DNA from 3 places in the Vibrio sp. 03_296 genome. Region 2 is predicted to be linked to each of the others. Evidence: predicted binding sites of a transcription regulator. Region 2 holds the regulator's gene; each other region holds the start of a gene.
The links. Region 2 encodes PurR, which represses purine synthesis genes. Its sites were predicted from a motif close to TNANGNAAACGTTTNCNTNA; they were not measured.
Positions count from the first base shown of each region.

Region 1: a site for PurR is predicted at 1,961-1,980, ahead of CIK04_RS18525 (formate--tetrahydrofolate ligase). Genes of this name have one in related genera too.
Region 3: a site for PurR is predicted at 1,145-1,164, ahead of CIK04_RS20645 (inosine/guanosine kinase). Genes of this name have one in related genera too.

Region 1 is NZ_NPKW01000142.1:47,372-53,969, forward strand. It holds gene CIK04_RS18525 (formate--tetrahydrofolate ligase) at 192-1,940, opposite strand; gene CIK04_RS18530 (inosine/guanosine kinase) at 2,122-3,426, opposite strand; gene CIK04_RS18535 (CreA family protein) at 3,551-4,036, opposite strand; gene CIK04_RS18540 (hypothetical protein) at 4,341-4,844, shown strand; gene CIK04_RS18545 (HD domain-containing phosphohydrolase) at 4,905-6,598, shown strand, end outside.
Region 2 is NZ_NPKW01000157.1:29,418-36,015, reverse strand. It holds gene mukF (chromosome partition protein MukF) at 1-797, opposite strand, end outside; gene cmoM (tRNA uridine 5-oxyacetic acid(34) methyltransferase CmoM) at 800-1,609, opposite strand; gene elyC (envelope biogenesis factor ElyC) at 1,707-2,507, shown strand; gene torR (two-component system response regulator TorR) at 2,588-3,301, opposite strand; gene torD (molecular chaperone TorD) at 3,537-4,184, shown strand; gene purR (HTH-type transcriptional repressor PurR) at 4,495-5,499, shown strand; cyclic di-GMP riboswitch class I at 5,697-5,785, shown strand; gene CIK04_RS21615 (TfoX/Sxy family DNA transformation protein) at 5,901-6,494, shown strand.
Region 3 is NZ_NPKW01000148.1:115,744-122,341, reverse strand. It holds gene CIK04_RS20645 (inosine/guanosine kinase) at 1-1,069, opposite strand, end outside; gene CIK04_RS20640 (hypothetical protein) at 1,186-1,455, opposite strand; gene mnmA (tRNA 2-thiouridine(34) synthase MnmA) at 1,645-2,769, shown strand; gene hflD (high frequency lysogenization protein HflD) at 2,780-3,397, shown strand; gene purB (adenylosuccinate lyase) at 3,546-4,916, shown strand; gene CIK04_RS20620 (DUF3833 domain-containing protein) at 5,085-5,618, opposite strand; gene CIK04_RS20615 (chalcone isomerase family protein) at 5,620-6,045, opposite strand; gene CIK04_RS20610 (DUF2878 domain-containing protein) at 6,140-6,598, opposite strand, start outside.

The DNA of each region.
Region 1 (6,598 bases), on a different contig from region 2:
TCGTTTTACACTGTAAATAAGCGAAAATCACAAGTACTAAAACGAGTGGCTTGTACGCGTTGTGCTAGATAAGGCTTTAGGTGGGATTTCTGTAATCTAGCTTGCGTTAGGTTCAAAAAAAAAGCGCCTTTTTGCAAGGCGTTTAAGGAGTCTCAACAGGATCCTCAACAATGTGATATCGAAATCGCGGCTTAGCTTAGGCCAACAATATCGCCATTTTCATCGATATCCAACGCCATAAAAGCGGGAATGTCTGGTAAACCAGGCATCGTCATCACATTGCCAGTGAGCGCGTAAACAAAACCCGCACCAGCACAGAGCCGAACTTCACGAACCATGATGGTAAATCCACTCGGTGCACCTTTGAGAGAGGAATCGGACGAGATAGAAAGGGGGGTTTTGGCCATACACACGGCCAACTCGCCAAATCCTAACGTTTGATAAAGAGCCAACTGTTGTTTTGCTGTTTCGCTAAATTGCACCTCACCACAACCGTAACCTTTAGTACAAACGGTGATGATTTTATCCTCGAGCGTCTGCTCTGCTCTATACAGTGGGCGAAAGTTTGCAGGCGCATCACATGCTTCAATCACTTCACGAGCCACCGCTTCCATGCCTTTACCACCTTTGGCAAAGCCTTCGCTGATTGCGACACGAACATTGAGTAGCAGTTGCTGAATCCAAAGCCTGAGTTGCCCAAGCTCCTCTGCGCTGTCTTGCGGAAACTGATTGATAGCAACGACCACTGGTAAACCGTATTTTTGCGCGTTATCAATATGCCATTTTAGGTTACTAAAGCCGGATTTCAGCGCTGCGTGATCCGGTTGAAATAAGGCGTCTGGTAATGGCATACCAGGTTTTAGATCATACAGCCCGGAGTTTGCTTTTAAACCGCGCAAAGTCGCAACAATCACCACGCAATCGGGGGCTTTGTGCGAAGTTGAAGATTTGATGTTGCATGCTTTTTCAAGCCCCATATCAGAGCCAAAACCCGCCTCGGTGACAACGTAACTCGATAGTTTCAAGGCAATTTCATCAGCGATGATGGATGAGTTCCCGTGCGCAATGTTGGCAAACGGACCCGCATGAATGAGGGTAGGCACACCTTCAAGTGTTTGCATCAGTGTCGGTTTGATCGCTTCTTTCAGTGTTACTGTCATCGCACCTGCCACTTGTAGCTGTTCTGCGCTAACAGGTTCGCCATCCAGATTGTAAGCGAGCACCACTTTACCAATGCGTTCACGCATATCTTGAAGGTTTTTCGACAACGCCAAAATTGCCATCAGTTCAGATGCGGCTGATATATCAAAGCCTTCTTCACGTTCAAATCCGTTGATGGTCTTGCCTTCGTCATTGATTCCAACACGAACTTTACGCAGTGCGCGATCGTTGTGGTCCATTACGCGTTTCCAAACCACGCGATCTGGGTCAATTCTTAATGCAGGGAGCCCGGTGCGAGCTTCAAAGGCTTGATAACCAGCGCGTTGTTCGTGATAGATGCGGGCATCAATGGCAGCTGCGGCAAGATTGTGCGCCGCAGTAACGGCATGAATGTCGCCAGTAAGATGCAAATTCAGCTCATCCATCGGGGCGACTTGTGAATAGCCACCACCCGCAGCGCCCCCTTTGACACCAAAAACAGGCCCCATAGAAGGTTGACGGATACACGCCATTACCGATTGGTTGAGGCTCTGTAACCCTTGTGCTAGACCGATAGTGGTGACGGTTTTGCCTTCTCCAAGTGGGGTTGGTGTAATTGCCGTGACCAAAACAAGTTTGCCATCTTGTTGCTCAGCAAGGCGTTTTACACATCGGGCAGACACTTTCGCTTTATATAAACCGTGAGTTTCAAACTCATCCGCCAACAGTCCTGCTTTTGTTGCAATCTGTTCAATTGGTTTAAGAGGTGTCGTACGACAAATATCGATATCTGAAAGCATGCAAAACCCTTATCTAACAATCACGCAAACGTTTGCGGAGGCATGATACTTAAATGCATTATTGAGTAAAGTATTATATAAGCTTAGTTGTGCTACAGCTTAGTTTAATTTGAGAAAAATTGGCTTAGATCAAAAAGAAAAGGCTGCATAATAGCAGCCTTAAGAGAATTAAGTACGGAATCTATCGATCCCAATAAGCTTCTTCTAAACTGTCTTCACGTTCTGGTAAAGCACGTGATAGGCGCGGAGAATGCTGAGTCAGTACTTCGTAACTGACTCGGTTTGCATACTTACAAATTTGTGACAGTGACGAATAGGTCAGGCACATATGCTGATGTTTCTCTGAGTTAGGGACATTCTTCAGATGAAACGCGTTGGACGCCATATCATGAAGAAGGGCAGAGAGTGCACCATCGCCAGCACCATTGGTGTTTTTGATTTCGGCCGGGCCACCTAAGTAAGGGCCAATATGGGAGTAGACTCGGACTGGCTCTTCACATTCAGCTCGGCGCATTGCACGACTAAATTCGTACATGTTGAAGCCTTCAATCGCACCTTGGTAAAGGTCGTGCGTCGTTTCGCGCTTCGCATCGTTGTCGGTGTAACCTGCCATGTAAAGGCCGTCTGGACCTGCAGTGCAAAGGACAAGGTCAACCCAGTCGAGTGCTTTATCGGCCGCTTTCAGTGGATCAGATTCACCGGTCAGAGCTTGGCCTTCTTCTTCATTCATCGCCACAACCGTGATGTTTTCACGGATGTACTCTTGCCACCATTCAGGGTTGCCTTCGATCACGTATTTCGTTCCGAGAGTCAGTACGACGGGTACGGAATGCTTTTTCGCGTATTCAATAGCACGTTGTACCGCTTGTGGCATTGGATCTTCCGGCTTACCTCGCATTAGGTACGACGAAACCACGAGCGCAGCTGCTTTTTCAAACACTTCTTCTGGAATGCTCTCTGGAGCGAGCTTGTTCATGTGACCTTCGTTGATCGCAAAGGTGCGCTCACCATCTTCAGAGATAAGGGTGTAGCAACGACCAATAGGGCCATCCACCGTTTGTAGGTGGTTGAGGTTCATGCGAGAAGATGTACGACACAAATAGCGATAGGCGTACGAGCCAACTTGAATGTTTTTCGACATGACACCCAGTAGAACAGACTTACTGTCTGCTAAGACTGAGTAGTTATGAAGGGTATTGCCAATGGTATCACCAGGGTATTGGTGAGTAATTAGGCCACGTTCTACTAACTCTTCGTAGAGGGCGTCAGCTTTGCTTTCTTCAAGAACTAGCGAGTGTCCTTTACTTAACTCATATTTCGCCAAAAATGCGTCATCTACACGCGCTTCGATATCTACGATTGTCTGACCAACACCAACGATGGTTGGGCGGTAGAGCTTAGGTGCCACTTTAAGTTCAGTAACGAGTGGATCTCGAGTGTTTGTAGGGAAATAGTGTTTAGATTTTCGCTGACCAGGAAACTTCATACTAGTGATAGATTGAGAAAAAAGAGGCGCATCATATCACAAATTTTTTGAAACAAGGCTCTTTTTGTTACGCGAAAAATTGGCCGAACAGTTTTTGTTCGGCCAAGTGGTTTTTGTGCAGATATTATTGAGTTAGTGCTTCTGTTTTGCTCGGATCAACGTAGGCGTCAGTCCCCCAAAGCGGGACCGTTGATAAGCTATGTTTGAAGCTACCTTCGGTTTCTTTGGTTGTGTACGAAAGGTAGAGTAGGGTCTGGTTCTTTTGATCGTAAATACGACGAACCTTCATTGTTTTAAAAAAGATACTTTTTGACTGCTTGAACACCACTTCGCCGGACGAGCTTTTGTCGATCTTAGCGACCATTTCCGGTGTAATACTGCCAGTCTGGCGGCAAGAGATAGAGCTGTCACTCGGATCGGATAGGCTTAAGTTTGCCTCAATCGAAGCGATGTGACACGTTACGCCGGTGACCACTTCATCTTGTAGCGAGGTGATTTTAATGTCCTTTAGGGTAAACCAACCCAAGCCTACGTCACCGACCTCGTTGCCACCACACCCTGAAAGCAGGGCTGTTGTCGCGAAAACAGCGGTAAGTAGTTTTAATTTCATCGTCTTATCCTTTTTGACCTTGTCAACTGAATGAGCTTACCTTACCAGTTTTGACCCTCAGCTGTCTCTAACTAGTTCGGTCAAACTTGCGCCATGCAAACGTTTGAATCGCAAATTGATTAGAACCAATCTTAACCGCATGGTATGGTATGAGCCTTGCAGGAAAGTAGGAAAACGAAGAGGTTATCAGTATGAAGAGAACATGTGTTGTGCTGTTGATTTCGTTAGGCTTACTTGCCGGGTGTTCAGCACCTCCGAAATCTACCATCTGTACACCCAAAATTTGTGATATTTGGAATTAATCATGTCGAATCAAGCTCCGCCAATAACGAATAAAAAGAACAAGTGGTTATCCGATCAAGTTGATTGTGAGTTTCCCACCAAAGAAAGTATTGACGGATTGCAACTCTACCGCGCTTCTGCTGAGCAGCGCACCACAGAGCCATTTTCTATCGCGGTGACCGAATGTGAGGAGATGGAACACTACTTGGTCGATTTCCACCGTCTGACCATTATGTTTGCACTGCTGCAAAGTAAGCGTTGGTCTGACGAAAGTGAACAGTCGTTAATTGTTGAGTTTCTTACGCAAATCATTCTGTCGCCAGAACACGATCTTTATGTGAGTTTCTCTCACGGTGAGCCCGTAGGCGCAGCGATGGTGACGCGTTTGGAGTCAGAACTTTTGGTTTCCGATGTCGTGTACAAACAAGCTTTCGATAAAGAACGAGTTGTGGGTTATTTGAGCTGTTTGCTTGAAAAAGTCACACAAGAAATGTCTGCGGTAGAAAAAATTCTCATCGAAATTTGATCAATGTCGTAATAAGTTCCTAATCAGCCACTATCATATCCCCACCATTTATTACTTGGGATGCATATGAGAACGCTTAGGCTTATTTTGATGTCCGTTGTTGTGCTGTTGATGAACTCCGCATTCGCTTCGACACAATGGCAAACGCGCCAAGTGCTCATTCTCCATTCCTACGATGCTTCTTATCAATGGACTCAAGAGATGCAGAGAGGCATTGAGAAAGCCATTGACAGTATTGACGGCGATGTCCGTCTATCTGTTGAGTATCTCGACACCAAACGAATCTCTTCGGCGGACTACTTGCAAAAGACCGCCGAGTATATGATCGCGAAATATCGCGGTTATCATTGGGATGGAGTGCTGGTCACCGATGATAACGCACTGCGCTTTGCACAGACGTACTTTTCACAGCAGCTCACACAGTATCCCGTCGTTGCCGTCGCGATCAATGATACACAGTGGCAAAGCCAATCGAGTAAACACAACTTCCAAGTCATTTATGAAAAAGACTTGTTAGATGAAAACCTCGCTCTGATTGAAGCCCTTCGCCCCAACATTCAAAAGCTTTATTATCTTGCGGACAAAAGTATTACCTCCGATCTGATTCGCGCCGACTTGAATCATTCGATGCGTCAGCACGCAAACATTGAACTTGTCGACATATCAGATAAATCGCTCAGCGAGGCCAGCCAATTTTTAGCTCAGATTGATCCGGATGACGCGGTGTTACTCACGCACTACAACACGGAGCTGAGTTCTGGCGTATTTCATTCCTACAAAAAAATCTCGAACACAATAGGCGAAAGTAGCCGAGCACCGGTTTTTGTTCTGTGGGACCTCTATCTTGGGCAGCCCGGCATTGTCGGTGGCTACGTTAATTGTTCAGAGAAATTTGGTTATCAAGGCATGTTGATGCTGGCAGAGCAAATGGGCTACACCTTGCCAGAGGCGATGATGGATGAAAGGCCATCCTCACTTGTCTTTGATTTTAACGCACTAGACAAGTACGACATCGATTTAGATAAGTTACCGCCTAACGCAACGTTATTGAATGAGCCCATTTCTTATTTGGTGAAGCATCGGCAGGTATTGCTGGTCGCGGGTGTGATTATTTTGTCATTGTCTATGGTGATCGCCATGCAGTACATGACGATTCAGCAGAAAAAATTGATTAACTTGAAAAATCGCAAAATTGTTGCTCTGCAGAGACGAACATTAGCAGTGCAAAAAGAGATGATTCATGTGCTAGGTGAAGCCATTGAAACACGTTCTGGAGAAACGGGTAACCATGTTAAACGTGTCGCGCAATTATCCGTTGGGTTAGGGCGTTTATGCGGATTGAGCTACCGTGAATTGGAGATGCTAGAAATCATTAGTCCGATGCACGATGTCGGCAAAATTGCTATTCCTGAAGCCATACTGGACAAGCCCGGTAAACTTAGCCTAGAAGAGCGAGAAGTGATCCAGACCCATTGTGAAGTGGGTCATCGCCTCCTTAATAACAACAAAGCCAAGATCATGAAATTGGCCGCATTGGTCGCGTTACAGCATCATGAGCACTGGGATGGCCACGGCTATCCATATCAGCTAAAAGAAGATGAAATTCATGTTTTCTCAAGGGTTACAGCCATTGCCGATGTGTTTGACGCATTACTTAGTGAGCGTTGCTATAAAGCGGCTTGGGACATTCATCGAGTGATCGACTTCTTTGAACAGCAGAAAGGTAAGCAGTTTGATCCGTACTTAACGGATTT
Region 2 (6,598 bases):
TCGAGCTTCATCTGCAACCCAAACAGCGTTTCTTCGATAAATTCGAGCTCTTCATCCCCATAGACCAACTCTTGAATATCCAAGATCTGAGTTTGCAGCTCATCCCCGGCCGCTTGCAGCGTATCTTGTAGCTCTTTGAGCGTGTTCGAGGTTTCTGAAAGCAGTGACTCACAGTTGTTGATCGCTTCACGCCAATCTTTGTTCAGCAGATCGGCAATTTGCTGCTTAACCGATTGTTGTTGCTCATCCATCACGCGTTGGTTGAGATCGATTTGATCAAAAATCTCACCCACTGAATATTTCAGCACCGCATACACATTTTTCTTCCAATGCCCTGCCGTCCCGCCTTGCTTGGCAGCTTCAATGGCTTTCGCCATTTCGCCAGCCACCATGGAGAGCTGAATCGATAATCTAAGCTTGGAGAATTCTCGATGACGGACATAGTAGTCGGTAATGCCGATCGCCAGCGGCGAAAGACGGTAGATGCTGGCACCTTCCGTCATTTCGCTGGTAAAGCGGCTGATCAGGCGCTGCTTAACCAACTCATTGATGGCGTTGTTGGCGCGAAACGCTGAGGCTTCACCCGTTTCTTCAAACAGTCGAGTGACGATAGTAAACGCATCATGCAGCTCACCTTCACCCAACTCTTCATCAAACCTTTCGTTACTTAATACAGCGATGGCGATGAGAAACGCCAATCGCTCGGTGGTCAGGTTCAATGAGAAATCGTGCTGCTTAACCCAACTAACCAATTCATCGATTGGTTGCTCTGCAGCATTGAGAGTTGTCTCACTCATTGTTATTCCTGTTTATCTTTCTTCTTAGCCCACACATGAATGTATCGGCCCAGCGAGAGGTAAGGCTCTTGGCGACACAGACGTCGTTCTAACTCGAGCACATCCTCGTACTGGTAATCACCCATATTCTGTCTGTTCCCTATATAGTCACTGAAACAGCGAATACCGGATTTTCCATAAATGTCAAAGCCTGCGTCTTCAATCCACTGATAAACAGATTGAGGTTCTAGGCCTTTTTGCGGTTGCAGCTTAAAGCGTTTGCGATGAGGCATACCCTCAAGAATATGTGGGATATTGCCACAAACCACATTCTTATAAACCAAGCCATGGTGGTTGTAGAACATAATCGACGCGGCGCCACCCGGTGCGACTTGTTCCAATACCGTTTCCAAAGCGGATTTTGGATCCGCCAACCATTCCATCACGGCATGAAACATCACCACATCAACTGGCTCTGCTAGGTGCTCACCAATCTTCTGCACCGGAGAATGGATCAGCCGATACTGCTCAAGCAAGCCATTTTTTGCAATATCCTGCTCTGCTAATTGCAGCATTTCAGAAGATAGATCACATAAGGCAATGTGATGTCCGAGTTTGGCAAGCTTTTGTGACATTTGTGCCAACCCGCCCCCCGCATCTAATACGGTTAGCGACTGTTTGGCCTCGTCAAAGGTGGCTAACAATTGTTGAAGATCTTCCCAAACAATCACTTGGCGAATCTCGCCTTTGTCTGACCCGTAAATATTTTTTGCAAATTTGTGGGCAATATCGTCGAAATTACGGTCTTGGTTCACAGCAGCTTGAGTTATCATATCTAATCGTGCTGCTATTCTGTCATAAGGAAAGCAGATATAAAGAGGCATTCTCTTATTTTTATTATCAAGTGATGTTTTTTCGGACTATTTCTGTATGTTTGAGCTGAAAAAAGTGCTCTCGGCACTGTTAATGCCTTTGCCAGCACTACTTTTAATAGGCTTAGCTGGTCTGATGCTGATTATGTTTAGTACCAGACAAAAAACGGGGTGTTTCATCATATTATTCTCCTTTTTGGGGATATTCTTGGTTTCTTTCCAACCCGTTGCCAGCAAGTTATTAATGCCATTAGAAAGGCAATACTCTGTATTTCTACCCGAAGTACAAACCGTCGATTACGTCATGGTATTGGGCAATGGCCATGTGGTGGATGATCAAATCCCCCCTACGTCTGAGTTAAGCCGTGCTTCGTTGATGCGTTTGACGGAAGGAATTCGTATTTTAAAGATGTATCCGGGCTCAAAGTTGATTCTGTCTGGCTATGCGGGCGGCTCAGAAACCAGCCATGCTCGCATGATGGCAAACGTGGCTTTGGCTCTGGGTGTCGCGAAATCAGACATTATTCTTCTTGAAGATGCCAAAGATACTTGGGAAGAAGCGCGACAAGCAGCGGCATTTGTGCGTCAAAAACAGCTGGTTTTGGTCACTTCAGCCAGTCACATGGCACGTGCAATGAAAGAGTTTCATGACGCTGGCATAACGCCGTTACCCGCGCCAACAAACTACCTTGCGCAAAAGAACATCTCTCAAGCTTGGGACAGATATGCCCCTAAAGCCATCTACCTTGAGCAAACAGAGCGCTACTGGTATGAAACCCTCGGCCAGCTATGGCAAGGCATGCGAGATTTGCTCCTTACTGACGAACAAATCATGGCAGAGAATCGCGCATCAAAATGATGAATCATGATCTGCAGAAACAAAAAAAGAGCTTAATCCGCTCTTTTTTTGTTTGTTAATTTTGGCTTTCTAAGCCACGCCTAGTCGCCTGCAAACATGTAGCCTTCACCGTGTACGGTCACAAAAATTTGTGGGTTTTTAGGATCAAACTCCATTTTTGCTCTCATGCGACGAATCAAAACATCAATCGTTCTGTCGTTTGGCGCGTCAACACGATGGCTAATCATGTTGAGAATGCGTTCACGGCTTAATACCTGATTTGGATAAGACGAAAGCGCCACCAGCAGCTCATATTCTGCCTTGGTCAACTTCACTGGCTCACCATTGTGGCTCAACGCTCGACGATGAATATCGAAGGTCCAGTCGCCAAAACGGACAATATGGTCTTCGTTTTCCGCATCTTGATGTTTTGAACCACCACTGCGCGCAAGCGAAATCCGCCACAACAAGTTTTTCACTCGAACCAGCAGTTCACGTAACTCAAATGGTTTGGTGACGTAGTCGTCTGCCCCCATCTCCAAACCAACAATTCTATCTATGCTATCCGTGCGTCCGGTTACCAAAATAATGCCAATGTCCGATTGGCTGCGTAGTTCACGGGTCAGCATCAAGCCGTCTTCACCTGGTAAGTTAATGTCTAACATCACCAAATCAACGCAGCTATTTTGCAAAATATGACGCATCTCGGCACCACTTTCCGCTTCACTTACTGTGTAACCTTCTTTTTGAAAATAACCCGCAAGTTTACTGCGAGTCACTACATCATCTTCTACGACTAATACGTGATAGCTCATTTACACCACTTCATGTCATTTCTGTCTACACGGGCAGACATTCTATTCATAACTAGTAACATTTCTAGTCATACTTCGTTTGAAATGCAAGTATCTTGATTTTTATTGATTCAAAACAAGCTTAATATCAGACCATTAACAAGCTCAAATATATTTATATTTTTCTTAACAATAGGCGTTATTGTTATTCATTTTTTTTGGTTACACTTATAGGAGATTGATTTAGGAGCGATAAATGATGCAAGAGATAAAAGCCTTTAATGAAAAACGTGCGGAAATATATTGGTGGCTTTCCAGCTTATTTGCCAAAGAACTGACTCAGGAAGAACTCGATAAATATCAAAGCATGGAAATTAGAGCGTTTTTAACGGGATTGGCTGAAAACGATGCTCTGCGACCATCCGTTAACGCCTTTGTCGACGCACTCAATCGTCTTGTTGACCGTCAAGATGCGCAATTGGAATTAGCGGCAGATTTTTGTGACCTATTTTTGAAAACCGCAAAACATGGCGCGCTGCCATACGCATCAATTTACCTTACAAAAGATGGCCTACTCAATGGCGAGCCGGCACAAAAAATGGATGCTTGGCTAAAAAAACATGGTGTGCAGGTCAATCAACAACTAAATGAACCGGCCGATCACTTAGCGATCATGCTCGACTTTCTTGGCAACCTCATCATTCGCTCAAATGAGTTTGAACAAGATCGCCACATGGAAGATGCTTTCATCGAGCAAAACACATTTATTCAAGAAATGTTGCTCTCTTGGTTACCTACCTTCTCTCAACGAGCAGCACAATATGATGAGTTTGGCTTCTATAACAGCGCAATAAAACTACTTGTTGCGTTTTGTATGCTGGACAGCGACTATTTAGTTGGATAATAATTACGCCCTTATCAATAGAGCAAACACTCGGTTACACTTTAACCACTAAAGTGTGAACACGGATACACATTTCGCTGTTTGAGTAGGTTGCCACTCTTGCCGTCTCAGTCTAAAATTGAGACCGCAATCGATAAAATATGATTTTAATGCAAACCGCTGAAATACAGCGGTTTTTGTGTTTATTTAAAGCTAAGCTGCTGCTTTTCTAGTGTGTCTTCCTTACAAAGCGAATTCGGAGAAAGGTAGCAAACTGTGTTGCAACAAAGAATCGTAGATTCAAAATGCAACCTTAGACAGGACAATACCTATGGCCACAATTAAAGATGTCGCGCGTCTCGCTGGAGTATCCACGACCACAGTGTCGCACGTAATCAACAAAACGCGTTTTGTTGCAGAAGCCACTCAAGAAAAAGTCATGAAAGCGGTTGACGAGCTCAACTACGCGCCTAGCGCAGTAGCGCGTAGCCTAAAGTGCAACACCACTCGTACTATTGGTATGCTGGTCACTCAATCTACCAATTTGTTCTTTTCTGAAGTGATTGATGGCGTAGAAAGCTACTGTTACCGCCAAGGTTATACGCTAATTCTTTGTAATACGGGCGGTATCTACGAGAAGCAACGTGATTACATTCGTATGCTTGCGGAAAAACGCGTAGATGGCATTTTGGTGATGTGTTCAGACCTCACTGAAGAACTACGCGAAATGCTTGATAAGCATGCAGATATTCCTAAAGTGATTATGGACTGGGGTCCAATCAGCTCACAAGCCGATAAAATTATCGATAACTCAGAGGAAGGTGGCTACTTGGCCACTAAGTACTTGATTGAAAATGGTCATACAAAAATTGCGTGTTTAAGTGGTCACTTTGAAAAAGCCGCGTGCCAAGAGCGCATCCAAGGCTTTAAACGCGCGATGAAGGAAGCTAATATTGCCGTTAACAACGAGTGGATCCTTGAAGGAAACTTTGAATGTGATACGGCTGTGATGGCTGCTGACAAGATCGCGTCGTGGCAAGATCGCCCAACGGCGGTCTTCTGCTTCAACGACACCATGGCACTGGGTTTGATGAGCCGCCTTCAACAGTCAGGCCTTCGCATTCCTGAAGACATCTCTGTGATCGGCTACGATAATATTGAGTTGGCGGAATACTTCTCACCACCGCTAACAACCATCCACCAGCCAAAACGCCGTGTTGGTAAAAATGCATTTGAGATCCTTCTCGAACGTATTAAGGACAAAGAGCATGACAAACGCGTGTTTGAAATGCATCCCGAGTTAGTGGTTCGTGATACCGTTAAAAAAATCAATTAGTTAAGACTAATATTCTAAAGCATCCAAATCTGGATGCTTTTTTTTTCATTCTTAGTAAGTGATTTGTTAAGTCAAATTCTGTTAAGTTCTTAAAAACGAGCATTCATTCACTTAACTGCAACTATTATCTGAACCAATGTCACATTTTTTATTTGAAAATGTGATGTTACTCCAATAGAAATCGTATCCTTCTAGTGTCACGCACAGGGCAAACCATTTGAAAAAGTGGGACGCAAAGCCTCCGGCCTAAACCAGACGTTTTTTGGTAGGTAGCGGGGTTACCGATGGCAAAAATGCATAACAACAAGTTTACCCATTAATGACATTGTATTTGCATTGGTTTGCTAATCTCTCGGACCTGATTTGGTGGCGTAATAGTAATTACACCGAGATAACACATCATGGATAAACCGATACTCAAAGATTCAATGAAGCTTTTTGAGCAACTTGGTGCGATAAAATCTCGCTCAATGTTTGGCGGATTCGGCCTTTTTGCAGATGAGACCATGTTCGCACTTGTGGTGAAAGACCAGCTTCATATTCGCGCAGATCAAAAATCAACATTACTTTTTGAAAAGCAAGGGCTCAAACCATACGTTTATACTAAGCGTGGGTTTCCTGTTGTCACTAAGTACTACGCGATTTCAGACGCGCTATGGCAAGACCAAAATGCACTACTCGCTTTAGCCAAACGTGCATTGGCCAGTGCTAATAATGATAAACAACTGCAAGCAACAGCAAAACCTGAACGATTAAAAGACCTACCTAACCTGCGTTTAGCCACCGAACGAATGCTTAAAAAGGCGGGAATTGAAACAGTCGAGCAGTTGGAGTCTCAAGGCGCGGTTCGTGCGTACGAAGCGATTAAAAACACCCACAGTGGTGCCGTGAGCTTAGAGCTGCTTTGGGCGTTAGAGGGAGCCATCAATGGTACGCACTGGAGTGTGATTCCTCAGCAACGTCGAGACGAATTAGTGAATAAATTGTCTTTGTAGGCAAGCACGTTTATTATTTCTTATAGATTAAAACCACATCAAAATGATGTGGTTTTTTTATATCGTTTGAAAGATTTTCTGTCTCAATCAGGTCTGATAACCAA
Region 3 (6,598 bases), on a different contig from region 2:
CTGCCCCATTGGTATTTTTAATTTTCTCAGGACCGCCCATATACGGTGAAATATGTGAATAGACTTTAATCGGGTTTTCACAAGATGCTTTTTTCGTTGGGCGACTAAATTCATAACGATTGAATTCAGCAATGCAGCCTGGAAGTAACGGTAGAGATGTTTCACGCTTCGCGCTGTCTTCCGTATAACCGGCCATAAATAGACCTAGCGGACCCGCAGTACAAAGTACCATGTCTGCCCAATCCAATGTTTTATCTGAAGCAGCTAAAGGATCGGATTCCCCAGTCAATGCTTCTGCTTCATCTTCATTCATCGCAACTACCGTCACATTGTCACGAATAAATTCTTGCCAGAAAGTTGGATCATCTTGAATCACAAATTTAGTGCCAAGCGTCAAAACAACAGGTACATCGTATTTTTTTGCGTACTCGATGGCTTTCATCGTCGCATCAGGCATTGGATCACCTTCTTTACAACGAATCAAATAAGCGGTGAGCACCAAAGCTGAGGCTTTTTTAAAGATCTTTTCCGGAATATTATCTGGATGAAGTTGGTTCATTTGACCTTCACTAATCGCAAAAGTACGTTCACCATCTTCGGTAATCAACGCGAAACAACGACCAATCGCCCCATCGACACCTTGCAGATAATTAAGATCCATACGGCTTGATGTGTTACATAAGTAACGGTATCCGTAACTACCAATCTTAATATCTTGACTCATCACGCCCAATAATGTCGAACGATCATCTGCTAGCACTGAGTAATTGTGCAGCGTATTGCCAATCGTACCGCCAGCGTATTCGTTGGTAATCAGATTTTCTTGCTTTAATTGCTGATATAGCGCTTCTGCCGTCACATCATCAATAACCAGTGAGTGCCCTTTACTCAAACCGTATTTTTCAATCATTTCCGACGTCACTCTCGCTTCGATATCCACCAAAGTTTGATCAATACCGATAATATGAGTACGCGTCATTTTCTTGCTTTCCTGCGCCTGACTCACTAATGGGTCACGTGCATGTACGGGAAAATAGTGTTTTGATTTGCGCTGTCCGGGAAATTTCATAGTGTTTGTCTGAGTACGGGGTTAAAAGAAGTGCGGATTCTAACTCGCACTCCCATAGGCGGCAATAAAGGCAATTATAGCAAACGTTTGCTACGTGCTTTTTATTTTGCGAGGTGCTATTCACCTTCCATAAAGCTTAAATCTGGCAGGCAATCCAAGTTTTCGCTGTAACGTTTTAGATTGAACTCGCCGTCATTTTTCATCACGTCGAAAATCTCAATTGACATTGCACACGCCATCATCGCCACCGCATCTTCACGAGGCGTGCCTGTCATCATTAGGCGCATCAACGTTTCTTTGACCTTGATTGGATTTCCATCTTCAAGTTGATTTTCAATGATCTCGATAAGATCCGCTTCTTGCATAAATTGCATTTCATCAGTCATGATGTTTTCTCATTAGGATTTTTTCCAACTATGCCACATTCCCACTCAGAGCTCGCGCGGAATTTCTTTTCGTTTGTCCTTTTGCTGAAAAAAGCAGCGAAAACGAATTGTGATTGCGATCTCGGATCTGTCACCCGTTTCTGCTTTCTGTTAGAATTCGCCTCCAGTTAATTTTAAGGGTGTTGAGTAATGTCTGATAACAGCCAAAAGAAAGTCATCGTTGGTATGTCTGGCGGTGTTGATTCATCGGTTTCTGCCTATCTTCTAAAACAGCAAGGCTATCAAGTTGAAGGCCTATTTATGAAGAACTGGGAAGAAGATGATGATTCTGAGTATTGTACTGCGGCAGAAGATCTCGCCGACGCTCAGGCTGTTTGTGACAAACTTGGCATTCACCTACATAAGATCAATTTTGCGGCAGAATACTGGGACAATGTATTCGAATATTTCCTTTCCGAATATAAGGCGGGCCGTACCCCTAACCCAGACATCCTTTGTAACAAAGAAATTAAGTTCAAAGCATTTTTAGAGTTTGCTGACGAAGTACTTGATGCCGATTACATCGCGATGGGTCATTATGTCCGTCGTTCTTTCCCTGAAAATGGTGAAAAGCCACAGATGCTGCGTGGTTTAGACGGCAATAAAGATCAGAGCTACTTCCTCTACACGCTAAGTCACGAACAAGTGGCACGTAGCCTCTTCCCTGTTGGTGAGCTGGAAAAGCCTGAAGTTCGTCGCATTGCGGAAGAACAAGGTCTGATTACCGCGAAAAAGAAAGATTCTACCGGTATCTGTTTTATCGGCGAGCGTAAGTTCACCGATTTTCTAAGCCGCTACTTACCAGCTCAACCGGGTAATATTGAGTCACCAGAAGGCGAAGTGCTTGGTCAACACCAGGGTTTGATGTACCACACGCTAGGCCAACGTAAAGGCCTACATATTGGTGGCCGTAAAGGCGGTGGCGGTAACGAAGAACCATGGTTTGTTGCAGAAAAAGACCTTAAGCGCAATGTGTTGATTGCCGTTCAAGGACAAGATCACCCGATGCTGAAGTCCGAAGGCCTGATTGCTTCTCAGCTTCATTGGGTAGAACGTGAGCCAATTCGCGATGTGGTGAAATGCACGGTGAAAACTCGTTACCGTCAACAAGATATTCCTTGTACAATCATCCCTATTGATGACGAAAACATTAAAGTGATTTTCGATGAACCTGAGATCGCAGTGACCCCAGGTCAATCCGCTGTTTTCTACCAAGGTGATGTTTGTCTTGGCGGTGGTATCATCGAGAAACGCATTAAATACACTCAAGCTTAGGAGTCGTTACGTGGCGAATACACTTTATGACCGTACCATTGCTTTTGCTGGCATGTGCCAAGCTGTAGCGTTAGTTCAGCAAATCGCGAGAAACGGACATTGTGATCAAGATGCCTTTGAAACTTCTATTAAAGCAATTTTGAATACCAATCCAGCCAACACACTTGATGTGTTTGGCAATGAGTCACAACTCAAACTGGGTTTAGAATGCTTAGTAAAAGGGATTGATAGTACCCCCACTGGTAGCGAAGTGACTCGCTACCTCATCAGTTTGATGGCGTTAGAGCGCAAACTTATGGGTAGGAATGATGCGATGTCACAGCTTGGCGATCGTATCCAGATGGTACAAAGACAGACGGAACACTATGATCTTTTTGAAGAACAGATGATCAGCAATGTGGCCAGTATTTATCTCGATGTTATCAGCCCTATCGGCCCTCGAATCCAAGTGACAGGTACACCGACGGTATTACAACAAACATCGAATCAACACAAAGTACGTGCGTTACTCCTTTCTGGTATTCGCAGTGCCGTGCTTTGGCGTCAAGTTGGCGGTCGACGCCGCCATCTGATCTTCGGCAGAAAGAAAATGGTTGAGCAGGCGCAGATCCTGCTGGCCAGAATGTAATTCGACCATCATTAGCTCGCGCCAGACGCGAGCTAATTGTTTTGGTCAAAATCACCTTAGCGCAAACGTTTGCGCAATATTCGTGACAATTGCCACAGTTATTGGTATAAAGCTCGCGAAATTTTGAAACCCAATTCAGGAGAACATCATGGAACTGTCAGCATTGACTGCTGTTTCACCAGTAGACGGCCGTTACGGAAGCAAGACAATTGCGTTACGCGAAATTTTCAGTGAATACGGTCTACTAAAGTACCGTACTATCGTTGAAATCCGCTGGCTACAAAAGCTTGCTGCTACTGCTGAAATTGCAGAAGTGCCAGCGTTCAGCGCAGAAGCAAACCAATTCCTCGACGATCTTGCTGCTAACTTCTCTGAAGCAGACGCATTACGCATCAAAGAGATCGAACGTACTACTAACCACGATGTCAAAGCGGTTGAGTACTTCCTAAAAGAGAAAGTCGCTGACGTTCCTGAACTGCACGCAGTAAACGAGTTCTTCCATTTTGCCTGTACTTCTGAAGACATTAATAACACCTCACACGCTTTAATGCTTAAAGAAGCACGTGAGACGGTCATTCTTCCAGAAATTCGTAACCTGATTGACGCAATCAAAGCACTTGCTGTTGAATACCGCGACATCCCTCTTCTATCTCGTACACACGGTCAGCCAGCTTCTCCATCAACAATGGGTAAAGAGATGGCAAACGTGGCGTACCGTATGGAACGTCAATACAAGCAAATCGAAAACGTTGAGATCCTAGCGAAAATCAACGGTGCGGTAGGTAACTACAACGCACACCTCTCTGCTTACCCAGAACTAGATTGGCACAAATTCTCTGAAGAGTTCATCACGGAATCTCTCGGCGTTACTTGGAACCCTTACACCACACAGATCGAACCACACGACTACATCGCTGAGCTATTCGATGCTGTGGCACGTTTCAACACGATTCTGATCGACTTTGACCGTGACGTTTGGGGTTACATCGCACTAGGACACTTCAAGCAAAAAACCATTGCTGGCGAGATCGGTTCTTCAACCATGCCGCACAAAGTGAACCCAATCGACTTTGAAAACTCTGAAGGTAACCTAGGTCTTGCAAACGCAGTGTTTGGTCACCTAGCACAAAAACTGCCAATCTCTCGTTGGCAACGTGACCTAACTGACTCAACGGTTCTCCGTAACCTAGGTGTTGGTGTTGGCTACGCAATCATCGCTTACACTTCTACGCTAAAAGGCATCAGCAAACTGGAAGTGAACCGTGACGCGCTTCTTGCTGAACTAGACAAAAACTGGGAAGTTCTAGCAGAGCCAGTACAAACGGTAATGCGTCGCTACGGTATTGAGAAGCCATATGAGAAGTTGAAAGAGCTAACTCGCGGTAAGCGCGTAGACGGTGAAGCAATGCGTAACTTCATTGACGGTCTTGAGCTTCCTGAACACGAAAAAGCACGTCTAAAAGAGATGACGCCAGCGAACTACATCGGTCAAGCTATCGAGCTGACAGACAAGCTGTAAGAGAATCGAGAATCGAGAATCGAGAATCGAGAATCGAGAATCGAGAATCGAATTATTTTAGGGTTGACGTGAAAGCGTCAACCCTTTCGTTTTTGAGCGCGAAGAGATAAGGCTCGACTCTTAGAGCGAAGCGTTCCCGAATCTCGGAGCGCAGCATTCCTAACTGTTTTATTGCCTCTGGAAAAACAACGTAATCGTCCCTACCTCTACGCCAAACTTCTTAATCTTGGTTAGATTAAACACATGCTTTTCATCTTGGCGATAAAGCCAATCATCAAACGACACCGTCAAGCTTGAACCATCGATTTGCAGTTCAAAATCATAGCGCCATTGCAGTGCATTACCCAGTTCCATTCCCTCAGCGACGCCAATGATGTCGTCAGCTTCACCTTGATAGCGACCATCGGCCAATCGGGTAATCCGCCAAATGCGCTGATCAATCTCACCATCGTCAAAAACAAAATCTTCAACGAGAGTCAGTGTGTTATTTTCAACAGAACCGACAATCTCAACCTCAAAGCGTCTGTTTTGTTTACCACTATAATCTTGCACCATACCCCAAGCTTTCACATTTCCAGAAAAATACTCAAACAGTTCAAATTTTGGGGATGCTTGCTGGTAGTCCTTAAGGTCACTCGAACAGCCGACCAAAGCGTTCAATGTCATAACAAGCAAAACGATAAAAACATTATGTTTATTCATCTTATTGATTCCACCCGATTAATTTTGCTCGCAAAGAGGGATATTGAGTTTTTGGCGATAACCAAATCGCGAGGAAAGCATCGTTAAGCTCCTGATCAGCCACATTACCCACCACTTCAGCTTTGTCACTGTCATGTCGATTAATAAGCAAACGCCCTTTTTCTCCATCTGTAATGTAGGTTAGCTTGTCACCTTTTTTGATGTTCGGAAAAATTAGCTCGAGGCTGTCTCTCCACGTTTTTTTTGCTGCGATCCCCATCTTTTGCCACTGCTCTTCTGTGGCACTGAGTAGATCCTCACGTGAAATATCGCGTAAGTATCGAATCTCCAAGGCGAGGGGATGTGGCGTAACATCAGCATTCACCTCGAACTCTCCATTTGGTGTAACCAACTTCGAATCATAGATATCAAAGACGAACCAGCTCAATCGTGCCTCCCCAACGGTCAGCCACTGCTGCCAAGTCTCGATGTCTGCCGATCCAGTTTGACTATGCGAGCTAGACGAAAAGCCTAGCAAAATACTAAGAAACGTACTCCGAATGACACAACTTGCTTTTCTCATCATGGCGAAGAACCTTAATGATAAAGAGCGTGATGATTGCCCATTCTAAAAACACAATCGATGCCGTTATCAACACGCTGTAACCGTAATCCACCACATTGAGTTTATAACCTGCGTAGTAACTTAAGCAGCCCCCCAATGCCCCTACCGTTAATACGTAAAACGGCGCAAAACGGAGCAAAATTCTTTTCAGTTGATAAGCGTACCAAGCAAAAACTATCCATAAGCTTAAAAGCCAAACGGGTAAGAAAGTCGAAGTGAACTGAAAAATTGAGAGATATTGATTAATCGAGTCGACTAGGCAGCCGACCACGGCAATCAAAAGCGTTGGTTTCCAGGTTTTTTGGTCTACTCTGTGCTGATACCCCAATGTCATCAAGGCAAAGCAAAGTGTGACCCATTGCCACTGCTCAGTGCC